One region of the Pseudarthrobacter scleromae genome, then DNA from elsewhere that is predicted to be linked to it. Evidence: riboswitches for the same ligand, from Rfam matches in the RefSeq annotation. Region 1 holds a riboswitch; each other region holds the start of a gene.

Region 1 (5,063 bases):
GCACAGCATCACGCGCAGTAAAACACCCCGCGGTGTTGGGCAGGACCCGGATGCCGTGGTCCACCAGCAGCTGGAACAGCGAACCCGCCTCATCCGGCGAATAGCGGCGCATGGCCACGGTGGTCAGTGAGGTGCCGGAGGCCAGGAGTGCGGCGCCCAGGCCGTCCAGGCTGGGCGCGCCGCCGGTGCCCATGATGAGCCGGGATGACAGTGGGACGCCGTCGATCACCAGGGGGTCCTGGACACCGGAGAGCTGGCTGTTGGTAATGGTGGTTCCGGTCATGGTGGTCAGCCTCCCTGTACTGCCGTGACAAGTTCGACGTCGTCGCCCTCGGCGAGCGCCGTGGCGGACCACAGGCTCCGGGGCACCACCTGGGCGTTGCGGGCTACGGCCACACCCAGCTTCCGCCCGTCCGTGGCCCGGCCGTCCGCGGCCAGTGGACGGCCGGTGACCTCGCTGACGAGCGCGGTGATGGAAGCGTCGTTGGCCACGGTGTGGCCGCTTCCGTTCAGGGTGATATTCATGCTGTCTCCTGGGTGTTGGGTGGGGTTGCAGCCGCTTCAACCAGGTGGGAGGGAGCAGCGGGAAACCGGCCGGGGTTGAACGGGGCCCACCGGGGGTCCTCGATGCCGTCCATGAGTTCGCGGCAGATTGCGGCCGCAGCTGGGGTGAGCAGGATGCCGTGCCGGAAGAATCCGGTGGCAATGATGAGCCCTTGCACGTGGCGTGACCCTTGGGCGCCGGGCATTTCAGACGCCGTCTGCAGGTCCTCAGGTCCTCCGGGCAGCGGCACCCTTCCGAGCAGCGGGGCGTTGTCCGGTGTGCCGGGCCGGGCGCGGGCCGTGCACTCGAGCAGCTCCAGCTCAGCGACCGCGGGCACCAGCACCTGGGCATCGCGGAGAAGCTGGTATACGCCTCCTGCCGATACCGCCCCGGCGCTGGAGCCCGCCCCCCTGCCCAACGCGTCCTCACGCTGGGTTGCCCCGATCACCACTGTTCCGTCCTGCCGCGGAACGATATATACGGGGACACCGCGCACGAGTCCGCGGATGGTGGAGGTCACCAGGGGCCTGAGGTGCGCCGGTACCGCAAGTCGAAGGATGTCCCCATGGACCGGCCGCAGCGGCAGGTGCAGGCTCACTGGCAGTCCGGTGAGTCCCGGGGCGTGCAGTCCGTTGGCCACCACCGTCTCCCCGGCCAGCACGGTACCCCCGCCCTCCAGGGCTACCCCGGCTACGGCCCCGTCCTGCCAGAGCAGGCCGGCTGCCTTGTCCGGCACGGCGAATCCCTCTGCGGCGCGGGCAACGCCGCTTCCGGTCGCGCGGGCACCCCCCGCCAGGGCCCGGCGGAGGCAGGCCACCAGCAGCCGGGGGTCCACCTGGTGGTCCCCCGGCGTATCCAGCGCACAGGCAATGCCCGGACTCAAGAGGGGCTCGCGGCGCCGGGCCTCGCGGATGGTGAGCGGTTCAACCGTGAGGCCGTTGGCCTGCTGGACGGCACGCAGGTCCAGCAGCGCCCGCCTGTCCGCGGCATCGGCACCCACGGCGAGGGTCGGCGTCGTAAGATATCCGGGATTCGAGTCCGCGGCCGCAGCGAGGTCCGCAGCGAAACCGGGCCAGCGGGCGGAGGCTTCGAGCATGAGTTCCAGGAGGTCCTCCTCCTGGTAGTGCAGTTCGCTCACCGGCGCAAGCATCCCTGCGGCCGCCCAGCTGGCTCCGGAGCCGGGGGCGTCGTCGATCACCACCACCGAACGGCCCGACCGCCTCGCCTCCCAGGCGATGCCGTGGCCGATGGCTCCTCCGCCGATCACCGCAACGTCGGTTGTGATTGTGGAGCCGGAAGACGGGGGGCCGCTTACGGCATGCACGTCAGGCATCGGTAGTCTCCTTCCCTACGCCGGTATTAACCGGATCAGGTCAAGCGGTCGGCTCTGACGCCCTCTCAGCCCGGCGCTTTGTGACAGCTGCCGCGGCTCCCGCAGTACGAGCCCAGTGTAAAGGAATTAGGCTGGCTCCCATGAATGTGTCCCACCCCCCTGCCGCCGCTTCCCGTCCGTCCGGAACAGACGCCTTTATCAACGCGGAGGGCAGCGCCGGGCTGCACAGTGCGCGCCTTTACCTCTGCACGGACGCGCGCCGCAGCAGGGGCGACTTCGAACAGTTCGTGGATGCCGCATTCGCTGGCGGCGTGGACATCATCCAGCTCCGGGACAAGTCCATCGAAGCCGCCGAGGAGCTGGAACTTTTAGCGATCCTAAAGGAGGCGGCGGTCCGCCACGGCAGGCTATGGGCAGTCAACGACCGCGCCGACATTGCCGTGCTGTCAGGAGCGCCGGTGTTCCACATCGGGCAGAAAGACCTTCCCCTCAAGGCAGCCCGGACGCTGCTGAACGGGAACGCCGCCATCGGCCTGTCCAGCCACAGCCCTGAACAGGTGGATGCCGCCCTGGCCGCGGCCGCCGGCCCGGCGGCGCTCGACTACTTCTGCGTGGGCCCGCTGTGGGCAACACCCACCAAACCCGGCCGCGCCGCCGTCGGCCTGGACCTGGTGACGTATGCGGCCGCCGCTTCAGCGGCGCAGGGGCAGGGACAGTCCGACGGCGGCGTGCCCTGGTTCGCGATCGGCGGGATAGACCACGGCAACGTGGAACAGGTGGTGGAAGCCGGGGCCAGCAGGATCGTGGTGGTCCGGGCCATTACGGAAGCCGACGATCCGGCAGCCGCAGCCGCATCGCTGCTCGACGCGCTGGACGCCGCCCGCCCGTGACGCGGCGCCGGATCTGCGGCGCATCCCGCGGGCGGTTCCCTGCACTATTCGCGGAATTCGGGCTACGCTGATTTTCGTGTCACATCATCGGCTGGCCCCCAGTGTCCACGAGCACACCAACGCCCTCGAGGCTGCACTCAGCGCCCTGCGGACGGAGCTTGAGCTGCCGGGCGACTACCCGGAAGATGCCGTGGAGGACGCCGAGGCCGCGGTGTCGGCACTGCAGCTGCCGTCCCATGACCTGACGGGCATCGACTTCATCACCATCGATCCGGCGTCGTCCACGGACCTTGACCAGGCGCTCCACATTGAACGGGACGGCAGCAGCTACCGCGTGCTCTACGCCATCGCCGACGTGCCCTCATTCGTGGCTCCCGGCGGTCCCCTGGATGCCGAGACGCGGCGCCGCGGCCAGACTTTCTACACCCCGGACGGCCGCATTCCGCTGCACCCGGAGGTCATCAGCGAGGGCGCCGGAAGCCTCCTGCCGGGGCAGGACTGTTCCGCGTTCGTGTGGGACTTCCGCCTTGATGCCCGCGCCGAGGTCACAACCGTGACGGTCAGGCGGGCTCGGATGCGCAGCCGCGCCAAGCTCAGCTACAAGGGTGCCCAGGCGGAACTGGACGGCGGCAGCCCTTCAGACGTCCTGGTCCTCCTCAAAGAGGTGGGGCTCAAGCGCGTGGAGCTGGAGCGTGCCAGGGAGGGTGCCAGCCTGAACATGCCGGACCAGGAGATTGTCCAGCTTCCCGACGGCGGCTACCGGATTGCCGCGGCCCCGCAGCTTCCGGTGGAGGACTGGAACGCCCAGATCTCGCTCATGACGGGAATGGCGGCGGCGCAGCTCATGCTGGCCGGCAAAGTGGGCATCCTCCGCACCATGCCCTCACCGGACGAGCGTTCCCTGCACCATTTCCGGCTCCAGACGGAGGCACTTGGGAAGCCCTGGGACGGTGAGGTCAGCTACGGCGAATACCTCCGCAGCCTGGATCCCACCGATCCCCGCCAGCTGGCCATCATGCACTCAGCGGGAATGCTCTTCCGCGGTGCGGCGTATACGGCGTTCGACGGCACGGTCCCTGAGGACGCCGTGCAGTCAGCCATCGGGGCCGCCTACGCCCACACCACCGCACCGCTGCGCCGCCTGGTGGACCGCTTTGTCCTGGTGACCTGCGAGGCCCTGTGCAACGGCGGCGAGGTGCCCGGCTGGGTCCGTGAGGCGCTGCCGTCGCTTCCCGAGATCATGGCCAGCTCGGACCAGTTGGCGTCCCGGATGGAACGCTTGGCCCTGGACACAGTGGAGGCGGCGCTCCTCGTGAACCACATCGGACAGGAGTTCGACGCGATCGTGATCTCCGGATCCAAGCCCCAGAAGGAAAACGGGAACGGCGGCAACGGAAAGAACGGCAACGGCAACGGCGGCTCGGGCATCATCCAGATTGCCGAGCCTGCCGTCACGGCCCGTTGTGCCGGCGAACTGGTGGCCGGAACCAAGGTCCGGGTACGCCTGGTGTCCTCCGACATTGCCACCCGGGAAGTGCATTTCGAGCTGGTCCCGTCCTTGTCCTGAGAGGGGCGGTTCTTCCTGCGGGTAGGCAGGCACACCGGGCCAAAGCCGGGTTTCCGTCCCCGTGCGGCTAGACTGAAGAGGTAGAAATGGATGCCCGGTCGTTGATTTCCTTGATTTGAAACCAACAAGCCCGCCCCTACGCGATCTTGAGATACACCCGCTGGTCACCAGTGCCAGCATTTTAGATAGCCCGCGATCGGCTTCCACTGGAATTGCTTGCGCGCCTGAGCGTGCTCCGGAACGGCCTTGGGCCGGCCCGTTGAGCAGGCAGCGCCAATGCCCAAATGAATAAGGAAACTCCACGTGAGTGAATTGCATACCCACCAGCTCCTGACGGACGACTCCGGCACCGAAACGATCGAGCCGGAAGAGACCATCATCTCCGACGAGAAGCCGCACGAGATTGAGGAGAAGTCCTTCGCGGACTTCAACGTCCGCGCCGACATCGTGGAATCCCTCGCGGACGCCGGCATCACCCATCCCTTCCCCATCCAGGCCATGACCCTGCCGGTGGCCCTCTCCGGCCACGACATCATCGGCCAGGCGAAGACCGGCACCGGCAAGACCCTGGGCTTCGGCATCCCCGCCCTGCAGCGGGTGGTGGGCCGGGACGACGCCGGCTACGAAAAGCTCGCTGTCCCCGGCGCACCGCAGGCCCTGGTCATCGTTCCCACCCGTGAACTCGCGGTGCAGGTGGCCAACGACCTGCAGACGGCCTCCCGCAAGAGG
Region 2 (5,063 bases), 320 kb from region 1:
AGCAGCCGGTGACTGCCGAGGAGAAGCGTTCTGCCAGGCGGCTGCGGCTGCAGGCGCCGTCCTGGGAAGCCCCGCTGCATATCGTTCCCGGCGTGCCCACGCTCGTCCTGACCGGCGGCTGGGAGCCGCTCTACGAGGAGATCGCCGGCTACCTCCGTGAGACCGGGGCGGTTCACCGCACGGCCGCCGGCGGCCACCGGCCCCACGACTCCCCGGAAGGGGACCGCATCATCCGTTCGTTCATCAGCGACTCAGGCCGCGTGGAGGCACGCGCCTCCTGATCCCGCCCGAACCTGCCCTCCACAGGAGCCCGTCCGGCCGGCCCCCAATGACCAGCCGGACGGAACCTGCAGGCTCCTACCGCCCCGGCGGAACGCTCAGCTCCGGCAGATAAACTTTCCCGCCGGCAGCCAGGAATTCTTCGCTCTTGCCCCGCATGCCGGCTGCCGCTTCAGCAAGGGCTGCCTGTGCCTCCGCGGATCCGTATTCGTCCCGGATGTCCTGGCTGATCCGCATGGAGCAAAACTTGGGCCCGCACATGGAGCAGAAGTGTGCCGTCTTGGCCGGTTCGGCCGGGAGGGTCTCGTCGTGGAAGGCCTCGGCCGTCTCCGGGTCCAGCGACAACGCAAACTGGTCACGCCAGCGGAACTCGAAGCGTGCCTTGGACAGTGCGTCATCACGTTCGTGGGCGCCCGGGTGGCCTTTGGCAAGGTCTGCCGCATGGGCAGCGATCTTGTACGTGATCACCCCTGTCTTGACGTCGTCCTTGTTGGGCAGCCCCAGGTGTTCCTTGGGCGTGACGTAGCACAGCATCGCCGTGCCGTAGCGGGCAATTTCCGTGGCTCCAATGGCGGAGGTGATGTGGTCATAGCCCGGGGCAACGTCGGTCACCAGCGGGCCCAGCGTGTAGAACGGTGCGCCCTTGCACAGCTCCTGCTGCCGTTCAACGTTCTCCCTGACCAGGTGGAACGGAACGTGTCCAGGACCCTCCACCATCACCTGGACGTCGTACTCCCAGGCACGCTGCGTGAGCTCGGCGAGGGTGTCCAGCTCGGCAAACTGCGCGGCGTCGTTGGCATCCGCCGTCGCGCCCGGCCGCAGGCCGTCGCCCAGGGAAAACGCGACGTCGTACCGCGCGAAGATCCCGCAGAGCTCGTCGAAGTGCGTGTAGAGGAAGTTCTCCCGGTGGTGCGCCAGGCACCACCCCGCCATGATTGATCCGCCGCGGGACACAATGCCGGTGACGCGGTTGGCGGTCAGGGGAACGTACCGGAGCAGCACGCCGGCGTGGATGGTCATGTAGTCCACGCCCTGTTCGCACTGTTCGATGACGGTGTCGCGGAAGATCTCCCAGGTCAGGGCGTTGGCCTCGCCGTTGACTTTCTCCAGGGCCTGGTAGATGGGGACGGTGCCGATCGGGACAGGCGAGTTGCGGATGATCCATTCCCGGGTGGTGTGGATGTCCTCGCCGGTGGAGAGATCCATGACGGTGTCGGCGCCCCACCGGGTTGCCCACTGCAGCTTGTCCACCTCTTCGGCGATTGAACTGGTCACTGCAGAGTTGCCGATGTTGGCGTTGATCTTCACCAGGAAGGCCTTGCCGATGATCATCGGCTCGGATTCGGGGTGGTTGATGTTGTTGGGAATGATGGCCCGTCCTGCGGCGAGTTCGCTCCGGACCAGTTCAACATCGCAGTTTTCCCGCAGCGCCACGAAGCGCATTTCCGGGGTTATGACGCCCTGCCGTGCGTAGTGCATCTGTGTCACGGTCCGTCCCTCGACGGCGCGGCGGGGCACGGGAGGCGCTCCCTTCCACTCCGCGCTGGCGGCGCCGCGGCGCACGGCCGAGCGGCCGTCGTCGAGCAGGTTCCTCTCCCTGCCGCTGTACGCTTCCGTGTCTGCCCGCGCCTCGATCCAATCCTTGCGGAAAGGAGGAAGACCCTGAACGGGGTCGCTCCCCGGACCGGCCGTCCGGTAAGTCCGGAACGGCTGGTTCGGAACGCCGTTGGGGGACGGCTCCAACGCGATTTCCGTCACGGGAACACGGATACCGGTCCCGGCGTCCTCGAGGTAGGCCAGGGAATGGGATTTCAGGGATTGCGTCACCGGGGGCGGGTTCCCGTCAGTGGTGGCACCCGGGGTGTTGCGGGCAGGGTTCAGCTGCTGATTTGGTGTATTCAAGGAATACTCACTTCCTTCGCCGGCATTACCCGGACAGGTTCGACGGTCGCAGGCTGCGTCAGCCCGATCTCAGCCCCTGCAGGGGCACCCGTGTGGTCAAGATGAAAGCTACCACAGCCTTTCTTTCGGAGCTTGTCACATTGCCGGTGCTAGCCTGACCGGGCAGGAAAGAGGTGCACATGGCAGAAATCATCGAGTTCACGGGGACGGTCCTGACCGGACCCGGGAGTGGACAGCGCGGACTGTGGTCTGTTGACGGGCGCCTGACGTTCCGCCGGCCGGCAAAGGCCCCGGACCGGATCCTGGCGGGATGGGTGCTGCCGGGCTTCGTGGATGCCCACTGCCACATCGGGCTCGGCGTGGGAGGGGCGGTGGATGCTCCGACCGCCGAAGAGCAGGCGCGGACGGACCTGATGGCCGGCACACTGTTGATCCGTGACGCAGGTTCCCCTGCTGACACGCGGTGGCTGCAGGACAGAAAAGACGTCCCGGTGCTGATCCGCGCCGGACGCCACGTTGCGCGCACGCGCCGGTACCTGCGGGGTTTCGCTGAGGAAGTCGAACCGGAGGGCCTGGTGGAAGCTGTCCGTAAACAGGCCAGGGAAGGCGACGGATGGGTCAAGCTCGTGGGGGACTGGATTGACCGCGACGCCGGCGACCTCGCGCCGTCGTTCCCTGCCGCCGTCGTCCGCGATGCCGTCTTGGCCGCCCATGACGAAGGCGCACGCGTTACCGCCCACTGCTTCGCGGAAGAGACGCTCGATGACGTGCTGGACGCCGGCATCGACTGCGTCGAGCACGCCACCGGCCTCCTGCCGAGGCACCTGCCCAGGTTCGTGGAGCAGAAGGTGCCCATTGTGCCCACCCTGGTCAACATCGCCACGTTCCCGGACATTGCTGCCCAGGCGGCGCCCAAGTTTCCGCGGTATGCGGCGCACATGCGTTCACTGTGGGAACGGCGGAAGGAACGGGTGCTTGAGGCGTTCGAGGCAGGCGTGCGGATCTACGCCGGGACCGACGCCGGCAGCGTGATCAGGCACGGCAGGATCGCCGACGAGATCCTGGCCCTCCATGCTGCGGGCCTGCCCATGGCGTCTGCCCTGGACGCCGCGTGCTGGAGTGCGCGGGAGTGGCTGGGCGCGGACGGCCTGGAAGAAGGGGCGCGGGCAGATGTTGTCGTGTGCCGGGAAGACCCGCGGAAGGTACCGGAGGCGGTCCATGGCCTGGCGCACGTTGTCCTGGGCGGTCGGGTCATCCGCTGAAAAGATATCCGGCCCGGGACTTGGAATAAATTGAAGCTTCAAGTAATTTTAAGAGTGTAAGGGCTGCCGACCGGAAGGCCCACAGCACCGGGAGTTATCAATGACTGCACAAGCCGCAAGCCAGGACCTTCTGCCTGCCGACCTCGCCATGGGCACCGTGATGCTCAAGGTGGGCGACATGGAGGTGATGACCGATTACTACCAGCGCGCCCTCGGCCTGGAGGTCATTGCCGAGCAGGACGGCGGAATCTACCTCGGCCGGCTGCAGAAGCCGCTTGTGCACCTGGCTCCCGCGCCCGGGCTGAACCTTCCGGGCAGGGGAGAGGCCGGCCTGTTCCACACTGCGCTGCTGTTTGAGAACCAGGCAGACCTGGCCGCCACCATCGCCACCGCCGCCCGGTTCGAACCGCGCTCGTTCACCGGCAGCGCCGACCACCTTGTCAGCGAAGCCTTCTACTTCAACGACCCCGAGGGCAACGGCATCGAGCTCTACTGGGACAGGCCGCGCAGCAACTGGTCCTGGAACGGCACTGACGTGGTGATGGACAGCCTGGCCCTCCCGCCGCAGCGGTACCTCGAGCAGCACCTGACGGAAAATTCCCTGGAGCGCCAGCTCGGGTCCGTGGCGGGCGTCGGCCACGTGCACCTCCAGGTGGGCGACGTCCAGACGGCCCGCGACTTCTACGTGGGGACCCTCGGCTTCGAGAAGACCGCCGGCTGGCACGGACAGGCCCTGTTTGTCTCTGCCGGCCGCTACCACCACCACATGGCCATGAACGTCTGGAACAGCCGCGGGGCGGGACCGCGCAAGGACACCCTCGGCCTGGGCGAGGTCCTTATCGAGGTGCCGTCAGGGGACGACGTCGGCTCCCTCGCCGACCGCCTCAAGGTCGCCGGCGTTGCCGCGCACCACACCGGAGCCGAACTCCGCTTCGAGGATCCGTGGCGCAACCGCATCCGTGTGGCTGTGCGCTGAGCACCGGCTGTGCCACGCATGATTCCAACCAGGCTGAATCCGAACTGGGCTGAATTCGAACTAGGCTGAATTCGAACGGCCGGGCAGGAGCAGCCTCCCGGCGGCACCACCGCCAACGGAATGAGGGCAATCCCCATGGGCTTCACCGAGATCTTTGTTGCCACCCACGACGCAGCACTGAAGCGTGCCGGCGTCCTTGACGGCGGCGGCAGCGCTCCCGCAGGTGACGCGGTCCGGATCCCGGACATCAGCGATTTCGAAGTGGAGCAGCTGGGCGACCTGGCCGGTACCGCCGTGCACGCCGGAGGAGCGGATTACGAACTGACCATGGTGGATGTGGGCAGCGATTCGCTCCTGGCCGTGCCCCCGGCCATGGTGCGCGCCCTGGCGGACCTGCTGTCCTATGAAACCGAAGGGGAAGGCGACATCCTCGAAGAGGTTGCCGAACAATGGGCCGCGCAGGATGACATGCCGTTCGGCGCTGCAGAGGCGCGGACCTACGTGCAGCGGCTGGCCGAACTCGCCAGCGGAATTGACGACTCGGAGCGCACCGGCCTGTACGTCTGGTCCGCCTGAGCTGATCCGGCCGGAACCTCCAGCCGGCGTCGCCCGTGTCACGCCGCGCCGAGTCGAAATCCTGGCGC
Region 3 (5,063 bases), on a different contig from region 1:
CGATCCCCAGTTCCAGCGAGCCTTCGCTCATGGTCCAGATGCCGACGTCGATCAGCGTCCTTCCGCTGTCCGGAGCCAGGATTGAGGTACTCCAGCCCCCCACGGCCGCTGCGAGGATCAGCGGCCAGCCGCGTTGCCACAGCAGCGTCAGCGTCAGGCCTGCGAGCGGGAACAGCAGGAATTCGAAGGCCAGCGCCACCGACGCGGAAACCCAGTCGATCGAAAGCGCCAGCACTGCCGTGATGAGGAAGACGGCGGCGAACTTGCTCAGGGGATTGGCGCGGGTCAGCAGGGCCTGGTTGCCCCGCAGGTTCAGTTCCTGCCTCATGGCGCCACCGGTTCCCCGGCAGCCATCCGCAGCTCGGTTCCACCCAGCGCGGCGGTGAACTCGGCGTCGTGCGTCACGGACACCACGGCGGTGCCGCCATCCAGGAGCTCGGACAGGAACGAGGCCAGCTCCGCCCAGGTGTTGGCGTCCTGGCCGAACGTCGGCTCGTCCAGCACGAGCACGCGGGGATGTGCCGCCAGGACCGTGGCCACGGAGAGGCGCCGCTTCTCGCCGCCGGACAGCGTATAGGGGTTCGCGTCCACGAGGTGGGTCAGCCGCAACCGCTCCAGCAGCTCGTCCACGCGCTCCTCACCGTGCCCCAGGTGCCGCGGACCGAACAGGAGTTCGTCCAGCACCTTCCCGGTGACGAACTGGTGCTCTGGCTCCTGGAACACGGTGCCAATCCGCTCGATGAGCTGCTCGGCTTTCCACTTATAAGGGTCTATCCCGGCGCCACGGCTGAGGTCCAGGGTGGCGGACACCTTTCCAGCCACGGGCTCCAGGAGTCCCGCAAGGGTCAGCGCAAACGTTGACTTGCCCGCGCCGTTGGCGCCTGTGATGGCCAGCGCCTGCCCTGCCCGGACCTGCGCGGAAATATCGTGCTGGACGGGCGCTGGGGGCACCTTCCGAAAGCCGCTGCGGCGCGGACGTTCCCGGGAAACCGCAAGGTGTTCGGCCGCCAGCAGGAGGCCGCCGGAGCCGGCAGCCGGGTTGCCCGACCTTGCACGCGTCTCAGGAACATACCCGGGCACCCACACACCGGCCGCCGCCAGCATGGTCCGCGCGTCCGCGAGCACCCGGTCCGGAGGACCGTCAAGCAGCACGGCATCATCAGTGGCGCTGCCCGGCTGCAGCACCACGATTCGGTCCACCAGGTCCTTCCACACGGACACCCGGTGCTCCACCACAACCAGCGTGGCACCGGTTTTGTCCAGGCAGCGGCCCACGGCGTCGCGGACTTCCAGCACACCGGCAGGGTCCAGGTTCGCCGTGGGCTCGTCGAGCAGAATCAGGCCAGGCCGCATGGCGAGGATTCCTGCCAGCGCCAAGCGCTGTTTTTGCCCGCCGGACAGGGCCGACGTCGGGTGGTCCAGCGGCAGGTGGGAAAGTCCGACGTCGTCCAGCGCCTCGTGCATGCGGGCCCAGATGGCTTCGCGGGGCACGGCGAGGTTCTCGGCGCCGAAGGCGACGTCGTCGCCAACGCGGGAGAGGACAACCTGCGTCTCCGGGTCCTGCTGCATCAGTCCGGCCCGGCCGCGCTGCTCGCGGGGCACGGCACCGTCAACCAGCAGCGAACCCGTCTCGTCGGACTCGCTGGCGTCGCCGCCGTCGTCTATGTCCCCCAGTACCCCTGCCAGGGCATGCAGGAGCGTGGACTTGCCCGCGCCGGATGGCCCCAGGAGGAGCACGCGCTCCCCCGGGCGGATCTCCAGGTCGAGGCCACGGACGGCCGGCTTGGCGCGCCCCGCATGGCGCCAGCCCCAGCCGCGGGCTGTGACGGCAGCCGGACGCACCGCGACGGATGCCTCGTGCCGCGAAGGGGCGCCCATCAGGAGAAGACGGGCTCCGTTGCCGCCTTGCGTGATGCAAAGGAGCTCAGGACCCCTGTCCTGGCCAGGCCGCGGGTGGCCATCCAGGACAGTGCTCCGGCGATGATGGCGCCGGAGATGGCGGTGAAGATGATGTAGGCCAGCTTGTCGCCGGCGGCGTAGGCGATGTTCCAGCCCCACGGCGCGAAGGAGTCGTTCAGGCCGCAGAAAAGGCCGGCGGCGGCGCCGGCAAGCAGTGCCACGGGCAGGTTGAACTTCCGGTACACGAAGATGGCGAAGATGATCTCGGCACCCAGGCCCTGGACGAATCCTGAGAACAGAACGGACGCCCCGTACTGGGAGCCCATGAACAGTTCACCTGTGGCGGCCACCGTCTCGCAGAAGAGCGCGGCGCCTGGCTTGCGGATGATGAGCATGCCCAGGACGGCCGGGATCATCCAGCCGCCGGCGATCAGGCCGGTCAGGGGCGGGTAGACGGCGTTCATGGGTCCCGAGACTGCGGCCGCCCCCTGGGACCAGGCCCAAAAAATGACGCCGCCGGCAACGGCAATAAGGGCCGCCACCACGATGTCCACGACGCGCCAGGACTTGCGGGCGGGCTTCTTGACTGCTGTTGTTGCCATGTGATCCTCCTGAGGAACAGGAGGGGAAAGTGGACGCGGCTACCGGCACTGCTGCCGCTGCGCGCACTTCGAGAACTCGACTCCCTTGCGCCGGTACTAACCGGATCAGGTTCGAGGGTCTGCGGCTGTCCGCACTCTCAGCGCCCACCTGCGGTCCCTGGCATGGCCAGTGATGCCGACGGCGGCGCTCCCCTGTCGTTGAATGATTCTGTTTGGTGAAATATCCGCCCTGTTGGGCGTGGTCCAGTTTACCGCAGGGAGGGGTAGATTGTGGGCCATGACTGCGAATCCACCAGATGTGACCGAGTACGATCCGGATTCCCGCGATGCCCAGCCGGAGGGATCCCTTGAAGCCTTGATCGCCCGGATCGAGGCGGAGATCCGGGAGCTCCAATTTCCCGGCTTCTCCCTGGACGACTCCCTGAACTTGGGACTGCTCCTGGTGGAGCTGGGCAAGGAGCGCGGGCTCCCCATCGCCATCGACATCACCAAGGGCGAGCAGGTCCTCTTCCACGTGGCCCTGCCGGGGGCAACGCCGGACAACGGGCACTGGATCCGGGCAAAGAAGCGGACCGCCGCCCGGTACGAGGTTCCTTCCCTGCTGGTGGGGCTGCGCGCCCGGCGCGGCGGCGGACGTATTGAAGACAACGCCTGGTTCGACCAGGCCCTCTACGCCGCGCACGGCGGCTCTTTCCCCGTGTACGTCACCGGGGTGGGCGCCGTAGCAACCGTCACCGTGTCCGGATTGCCGCAGGTGCAGGACCATGACCTGGTGGTCGAGGCACTCCGCGACATCCTCCGGTCGGCTGGCGCGGAGTGACGCCCTGAAAGCCTGCACCGCGCGGCGCCCTGCCGGCCAGGGATGACAGGTTTTTCCTGGCATGGACACCCCTGCAAGGCCGGGAGTACATTCGAGCGCAGTGGCGGGTGATCAATCCAGGAGGGCGTCGTGACCGGTCCAGCAACCGAGAACCAGGTCCGGGCGGCGCTGGACAAAGCCTGGGACGAGATGATTTTCATCGGCCCGGACCACCCCTACTATTCCCTGCTGGCGGAACTGGTGTCCGCCGTCGGGAAGTCCTGGCAGCAAGGCTACGACCACGGCCGCCGCGGAGGTCCGTACACAAACCCCTACTCATGGGCCGGCCCGGAAGGCTAGTGGCCGGCGCACAAACACCGGCAGAATACAAAGCCTGCTTAGCAATTATTTAGTAATCATGCTTACTATGTTGTCTCCAGGGTTTGAGGAGTACAGCACATGTCAGCCAGCATCCGCCGGGTAGGCGCCCGAACAGGCCTGCAGAAGGCTGCGCTCGCAACGGGCGCCGTGTTCTGCCTGGCCGGCATCCTGGGATTCATTCCCGGCGTCACCTCACACTATGACGCGCTCCACCTGGCCGGGCACGGATCAGGAGCGCTGCTGCTCGGGATCTTCCAGGTGTCCGTCCTCCACAACGCCGTGCACCTGCTCTTTGGACTTACCGGCGTCCTCATGTCGCGCTCGCACCCGCAGGCACGGAACTTCCTCATCTACGGAGGCGTCATCTACCTAATCCTCTGGCTGTACGGCCTCCTGGTCGGTGACACCACTCCGGCGAACTTCCTCCCCGCAAACGATGCCGACAACTGGCTCCACCTGGTTCTTGGCCTGGCCATGATTGCCCTGGCCATCATGCTCGCCCGTGGACCAGACCCGGCCGCTGCGGGAGACGGCTCCGACGCCGGCACCTCCAGCATCGCCTCGTCTCCAGCGCCCGGCACCAGCGGCCGCTGACCACCATCTTCCGGCCCCCAGTGCAGGGGGCACGGAACCGGCACACGCCAGACCTGAAGGAGCACCATGAAAATCCCAGCAGCACGGGGTCCCGTCAGCGCCGCATTATTCAGCACCCTCGCGGAGCTGCCGCGCACGGACGGGGGCGCCCTTGAGGCCCTGCACCGGACGGTGGCCGGCCATCTTCCCGAAACCCTGGACATCATTGGCGACGACGACCTCCAGCTGACGCTCTTCTGCCTCTACGAGCTCCACTACTCGGGCCTTGAGGGCGTGGGTGACGAATGGGAGTGGGCCCCGGAACTGATCCGGGTGCGCCAGCTGCTGGAAAAACCGTTCGAAGCCGCGCTCCGGGAGGCTGCCGCGGCCGCCGCCGGTGACCTGGACCTTCCCGCCGGACCCGGTGTCACCAGCGACGCAGTGGCAGACATCCTGTTCGGCCTGGCTGCACGCGACACCGGCCCCAGCCTCTCCCGGTATGTGGCCCGGAAGGCCAGCCTGGGCCAGCTCAAGGAATTCCTGATCCACAAGTCCATCTACCAGCTGAAGGAAGCCGACCCGCACACCTTCGCCATCCCGCGGCTCTCCGGCAGGCCGAAAGCGGCACTGGTGGAAATCCAGGCGGACGAGTACGGCGGTGGACGGCCCGAGCGGATGCACAGCGCCCTTTTTGCCCGCACCATGCGGGGCCTGGGAATGGAGGACCGGTACGGGGCATACGTGGACGCCGTCCCCGCGGTCTCCCTCGCTGCTGTGAACCTGATGTCCCTGTTCGGCCTGAACCGCCG
Region 4 (5,063 bases), on a different contig from region 1:
GCCAGCACGGCGTAACTGCCCGACGCCGATGCCGCCGTCAGGTGGTCCACGTAGGACTTGGTCACGGGTCCCAGCTGCGGCTCAACGGTCCGTGTACTAAGCCAGGAGCGGTGCAGCTCAGACTCCACCTCCAGGCACTGTGCGGCGGAACGTGCCCAGAAGAGCTGCTCCTCTTCGGTGGGGGCCAGTGCACTGGTCCGCGCGAGCACCCGTGAGTAGCCGTTGAGGTAGATGGCGTCCTGGGCGAGGTAGTAGGCAAACTCCTTCTCCGGCAGGCTGCCGGAAACCAGGCCGCGGATGAAGTCCAGCGCGTAAATGTCCTCGAGGTCCTTTGCGGCGCCCGCCCAGAGCTGCGCCGCGAAGCTCCCCTTCCCGCGCACCGCGGGCACGTGATGGAAGTGGTGCACGGGCCCGTTGCCGGCCCCCACCTCCAGGGTCTCCGAGGCCTCCAGCGCGCCGGCAAGCCAGGGCTTGACCTCGCGCAGGGCTGCCTCCCAGTCCCCCACCCGGGCCTGGACCGTGGCCATGGCCGCCGACAGGGAGCATCCGGTGCCGTGGCTGTTCACTGTTGCCACCCGCTGTCCGGGAACCACCACCACGTCCCTGGACAACAGGCCTGCGGTGTTAACGAGGGCGTCGGGGCATTCGGCCCCTACGAGGTGCCCGCCCTTGACCAGAACCGTGGCTCCCGTGGCGGCGGAAAGATTCCGGCCCTGTTCCAGGGCGCCTTCCCAGGTCTCCTGCACGTCGCCGCCCACAAGCATGGCGAGTTCAGCCAGGTTGGGCGTGATGAGGTGTGCCAGCGGCAGCAGGCCGCGAAGCGCGGCTTCGGCGGATTCCTGGAGGAGCCGGTCGCCGCTGGTGGCCACCATGACAGGGTCCAGGACCACGACGGCGGGACGCACCTTTTCGAGCCACGCACGGACGGCGTCGATCACCCCGGCATCGCCCAGCATTCCGATCTTCACGGCGTCGATACTGATGTCGTCGCTCAGGGCATCGAGCTGCTGGGTGAGGAAGTTGGCGGGGGGAACGTGGACGCCGCGCACGCCGCGGGTGTTCTGTGCGGTGAGGGCGGTGATGGCGGCCATTCCGTAACCGCCGTGGGCGGCGATGCTTTTCAGGTCCGCCTGGACGCCGGCCCCGCCGGAAGGATCGGATCCGGCAATGGAAAGCACCCGGGGCGTGTCGCGGTACTCGCGGGTGGGGGCTGCAGACGCAGAAACAGCTGCGGGCCCGGGAGCAGGCGCGGGTGTGTCCTGGATGGTGGCAGTGGGCAGTGCAAAGGTGGAAGACAAGAGACATCCCTTCGCCGGTGCTAGCCGGACAGGTTCAACGGGTCTGGATCTCAGCCGGCTCTCTGCGCGGCACCCCGTGTCGGTTCCCCAGCCTAGCTTTTTTGCGGTCCACAGCGTGAAGGTGACACAGTGCGACCGGAGCGGGGTGGATCGCCGGTGTCCAATACCGGGTGTTCACGAGCGCTGCGGAACGCGCCTTAAATGACGGATGCCCGGCCGGCCACTGTCTGTGGCTGGCCGGGCATCCGGTTAATGCCCGCCCTGGGTTCGGGATTCCAGGAGCTCCGTTCCTGGCAGCTCCAGTTCCTAGAGCTCTGAGGCAGGGACCCCGACGCCGAGGATAATCGGGGCGTCCGGCCGCTTGTCGCCGGCCGGCTTTGAAGCACCCGCCTGGTCCGCTCCCGGTGCCTTGGCGGCGTGGGAATGCCCGGCCGCGGCGGCGGGAACATTCTCGTGCTGCTGGACCGAGGTCTCGTTGGCTGCTCCCTGTGCGCGGCTGGCACTGCGATTGCGGCGTGCCCTGCGCGGGCGTGACTGCTCCAGGGTGTGGTCGGAGTAGTCCTTCTCCGCTGCGGCAGCCACCGGCCGCTGCTGCGGCTGGACGTTGGCCGGTTCCCGCTGCTCCGGGGACGGCACCGGCTCGGGGGTCCGCTCCGGGGCATGAGCCTGCTGGGGACTCTCTTCAGCCCCACGTTGTACCGGCTGTCCAGCCGGCGTTTCGGCCGGCGTGCCGGCTGCCGGGGAGGGCTCGCCCAGGTGGGCGAAGGCTGCAGCCAGGCGGTCCAGGGTGAGCGCAGGCTTTGGCTGCTGCTCCTCTGCGTGCTCCACGAAGGGCAGGACGACTTTCTCCCCGCCAAAGGTCAGGACGGCAGCGGGCCTGGACGCATCGCCGTCGTGCTTCTCCGTTTCAGCCGGCACTGCGGGCTGGGCCTGCGTTGCCTGCCTGGCGGCGGCCAACTCGTCGTCATGCAGGTGGGCTGCATGTGCAGCCGCCGCGATGTTGGCAAGGGCCAGCCTGGTGGCCTCCGCTTTCGCATGCCGCTCGGCGTCCGTCGGATCAGGGTGGACCGTGTGGACGTGGACGGCAGCTGCCGGGGCTGCGTCCGGCTGCTGGCCGCCGCGGCCGCGGCGGCGCTTCCTGTCAGGACGGACACCGGGCTGGCTGCTGTCCGTGCGCTGAGCCTCGATGCGGTTGCCCTCGGTGCGTGCTTCCGGGCGGTGCTCGGAACGCTGCACGTGATGCTCGGCAGCCACAATGTTGGCGCGGCGGTGTTCCACCGGGTCATCGTGGGTGACTACGCCGCGGCCGGCGCAGGCTTCGCACTGCTCGCCGAACACCTCAAGGAGCCCCGTGCCCATGCGCTTACGGGTCATCTGCACCAGGCCCAGGGAGGTGACCTCCGCAACCTGGTGCTTGGTGCGGTCACGGCCCAGGCACTCCACCATGCGCCGCAGGACCAGGTCCCGGTTGGACTCAAGGACCATGTCGATGAAGTCGATGACAATGATGCCGCCGATGTCGCGGAGGCGGAGCTGGCGAACTACTTCCTCTGCAGCTTCCAGGTTGTTCTTGGTGACTGTTTCTTCCAGGTTGCCGCCGCTGCCGGTGAACTTGCCGGTGTTGACGTCCACCACGGTCATGGCTTCGGTACGGTCGATCACCAGCGAGCCGCCGGAGGGCAGGAAGACCTTCCGCTCCAGGGCCTTGTGGATCTGCTCATCGATCCGCCAGGCACTGAAGATGTCCTGGTCCTTGGTCCACTTCTCGAGGCGGCCCACCAGGTCCGGGGCGACGTAGGTGACGTACGCCTCGATGGTGTCCCAGGCTTCCTCGCCTGAAACGATCAGCTTGGAGAAGTCCTCGTTGAAGACGTCGCGGACCACCTTGATAGTGAGGTCCGGTTCGCCGTAGAGCAGCTCCGGGGCAAGGATCTTGGTGGACTTCGACTGGCTTTCGATGCCCTCCCACTGGGCGCGCAGCCGGTTGATGTCGTGCGTCAGCTCTTCCTCGGAAGCGCCCTCCGCAGCCGTACGGACAATCACGCCGGCGTGCTCAGGAAGGCGGTCCTTGAGGATCCGCTTCAGGCGGTTGCGTTCGACGTCGGGCAGCTTCCGGGAGATGCCGGTCATGGAGCCGCCGGGAACGTACACCAGGTAGCGGCCGGGCAGGGAGATCTGGCTGGTCAGGCGCGCGCCCTTGTGGCCCACCGGGTCCTTGGTCACCTGGACCAGGACGGTGTCGCCGGACTTCAGCGCGTTCTCGATGCGGCGCTGCTTGCCCTCAAGGTTGACGGCTTCCCAGTTGACCTCGCCGGCGTACAGCACGGCGTTGCGGCCGCGGCCGATGTCCACGAAGGCAGCTTCCATGGACGGCAGGACGTTCTGGACCTTGCCCAGGTAGACGTTGCCGATCAGGGAGTCCTGCTGGGTCTTGGACACGAAGTGCTCGGCCAGGACGCCGTCTTCGAGGACAGCGATCTGGATTCTGTCGTCGCGCTGGCGGACGATCATCTGCCGGTCCACGGATTCCCGGCGTGCCAGGAACTCGGCTTCGGTAATGACGGTACGGCGGCGGCCGGTATCGCGTGATTCGCGGCGGCGCTGCTTCTTGGCTTCCAGGCGGGTGGAGCCCTTGACGCTGGTGACGCGGTTGTTCACGGCCGGCTCGCTGACGGCGCGCGGGGCGCGGACCCGGGTGACCGTGTTGGGCGGATCGTCGTCTTCCCCGCCCGTGAGTTCGAGGTCCTGGTCGCCACGGCGGCGGCGGCGGCGGCGACGGGAGGTCACGCCTTCTTCGGCCTGCCCGGCGGCGTCCTCATCAGCGTCCTCGGCGGCGTCGCTGTCTGCAGCGGCGGCACTGTCGGCTTCTTCACCGTCACGCTCGCCGGCCCTGCTGCGGCCGCGGCGTCCGCGCCCGCGGCGCCTCCGGCGGTTGCCGGCGTCGTCCGAATCGTCCTCGGCGTCGTCCTCCTCGGCTTCCTCAGCTGCTGCCGGTGCGGGCCGGACGACAGTGCTGAGGTCCGGAGCCTGGAAGAGTACCGACGTGGGAGAACCCGGTTCCATGAAAAGGGACCCGAACGGGCCGGCGGGGGCTGAAGCCCCGGCAGCGCCGGCCTCGGTCCCGGCAGGAGAATTGGCGTCGCCTGTACCGGAAGGCTCGACGGCGGACGTGGGCTGTGCGGAATCGGTGGTGGCTTTGGCGGCGGGTGCCTGGGCTGCAGCCTCAGCTGCTGCTTCAGTGCCGGCGGACGCATCGGCGGCGGCCGGTGCAGTGCTGGCGGCCGCCGCAGCGGTGCCGGGCGCCGCGGGCTCAGCTGACGCGGTGTCAGCCGGTGCGGTCTCGGTGGGTGCGGTATCGGTGGGTGCGGTCTCGGCCGGGGCAGCCGTCCCTGCCGGCGTTTCCTCCGCGACGGCGACGGCGGGGGCGGACGTCTTGCGGGTGGCAACCCGGCGGCGGCGGACGGGCTTCGATTCTTCCGCGGCAACCTCTGCAGGCCCAGCGGCAAGCGCCTGCTGCGCGCCGTCGTCGGTGGCGCTGTTGGTGCCCCCGGCTTCAGCGCCGGCCTCCGCAGCAAAGACGGGAAGCGGCTCGGCGGTCTCGACTTTCTTCCGCGAACGGCTCCGGCGGGCGGGCGCCTTGGCTTCGTCTGCCGCAGCTTCTGCGGCCCCGGCCTCTGTGGTGACGGCGTCGGAGGCAGCCTCAGCAGCCACGGCCTCGCCGGTTTTTGGAGCGGCCTTCCGCCGGGTCCTGGGGGCCTTCTTCGG

The links. A riboswitch is a leader RNA that binds a small molecule or an ion and turns the genes downstream of it on or off. The one in region 1 is predicted to bind thiamine pyrophosphate.
Region 2: it holds a riboswitch for thiamine pyrophosphate, as region 1 does, so the genes downstream of both, thiC (phosphomethylpyrimidine synthase ThiC) here and IEX33_RS03395 (FAD-dependent oxidoreductase) in region 1, are expected to answer to the same signal.
Region 3: it holds a riboswitch for thiamine pyrophosphate, as region 1 does, so the genes downstream of both, IEX33_RS13565 (ECF transporter S component) here and IEX33_RS03395 (FAD-dependent oxidoreductase) in region 1, are expected to answer to the same signal.
Region 4: it holds a riboswitch for thiamine pyrophosphate, as region 1 does, so the genes downstream of both, thiD (bifunctional hydroxymethylpyrimidine kinase/phosphomethylpyrimidine kinase) here and IEX33_RS03395 (FAD-dependent oxidoreductase) in region 1, are expected to answer to the same signal.

The regions. Positions count from the first base shown of each region.
Region 1 covers NZ_BMKV01000001.1:707,937-712,999, reverse strand. The annotation lists gene IEX33_RS03405 (thiazole synthase) at 1-283, opposite strand, end outside; gene thiS (sulfur carrier protein ThiS) at 289-525, opposite strand; gene IEX33_RS03395 (FAD-dependent oxidoreductase) at 522-1,877, opposite strand; TPP riboswitch at 1,873-1,990, opposite strand; gene thiE (thiamine phosphate synthase) at 2,018-2,767, shown strand; gene IEX33_RS03385 (RNB domain-containing ribonuclease) at 2,844-4,334, shown strand; gene IEX33_RS03380 (DEAD/DEAH box helicase) at 4,638-5,063, shown strand, end outside.
Region 2 covers NZ_BMKV01000001.1:1,030,178-1,035,240, forward strand. The annotation lists gene IEX33_RS04785 (alpha/beta fold hydrolase) at 1-281, shown strand, start outside; gene thiC (phosphomethylpyrimidine synthase ThiC) at 358-2,181, opposite strand; TPP riboswitch at 2,176-2,283, opposite strand; gene IEX33_RS04795 (amidohydrolase family protein) at 2,361-3,443, shown strand; gene IEX33_RS04800 (VOC family protein) at 3,544-4,419, shown strand; gene IEX33_RS04805 (hypothetical protein) at 4,555-4,995, shown strand.
Region 3 covers NZ_BMKV01000005.1:56,483-61,545, reverse strand. The annotation lists gene IEX33_RS13575 (energy-coupling factor transporter transmembrane component T family protein) at 1-328, opposite strand, end outside; gene IEX33_RS13570 (ABC transporter ATP-binding protein) at 325-1,878, opposite strand; gene IEX33_RS13565 (ECF transporter S component) at 1,878-2,501, opposite strand; TPP riboswitch at 2,566-2,705, opposite strand; gene IEX33_RS13560 (heme-degrading domain-containing protein) at 2,779-3,321, shown strand; gene IEX33_RS13555 (hypothetical protein) at 3,451-3,660, shown strand; gene IEX33_RS13550 (DUF4383 domain-containing protein) at 3,760-4,275, shown strand; gene IEX33_RS13545 (iron-containing redox enzyme family protein) at 4,342-5,063, shown strand, end outside.
Region 4 covers NZ_BMKV01000003.1:61,658-66,720, reverse strand. The annotation lists gene thiD (bifunctional hydroxymethylpyrimidine kinase/phosphomethylpyrimidine kinase) at 1-1,298, opposite strand, end outside; TPP riboswitch at 1,288-1,385, opposite strand; gene IEX33_RS08385 (Rne/Rng family ribonuclease) at 1,605-5,063, opposite strand, start outside.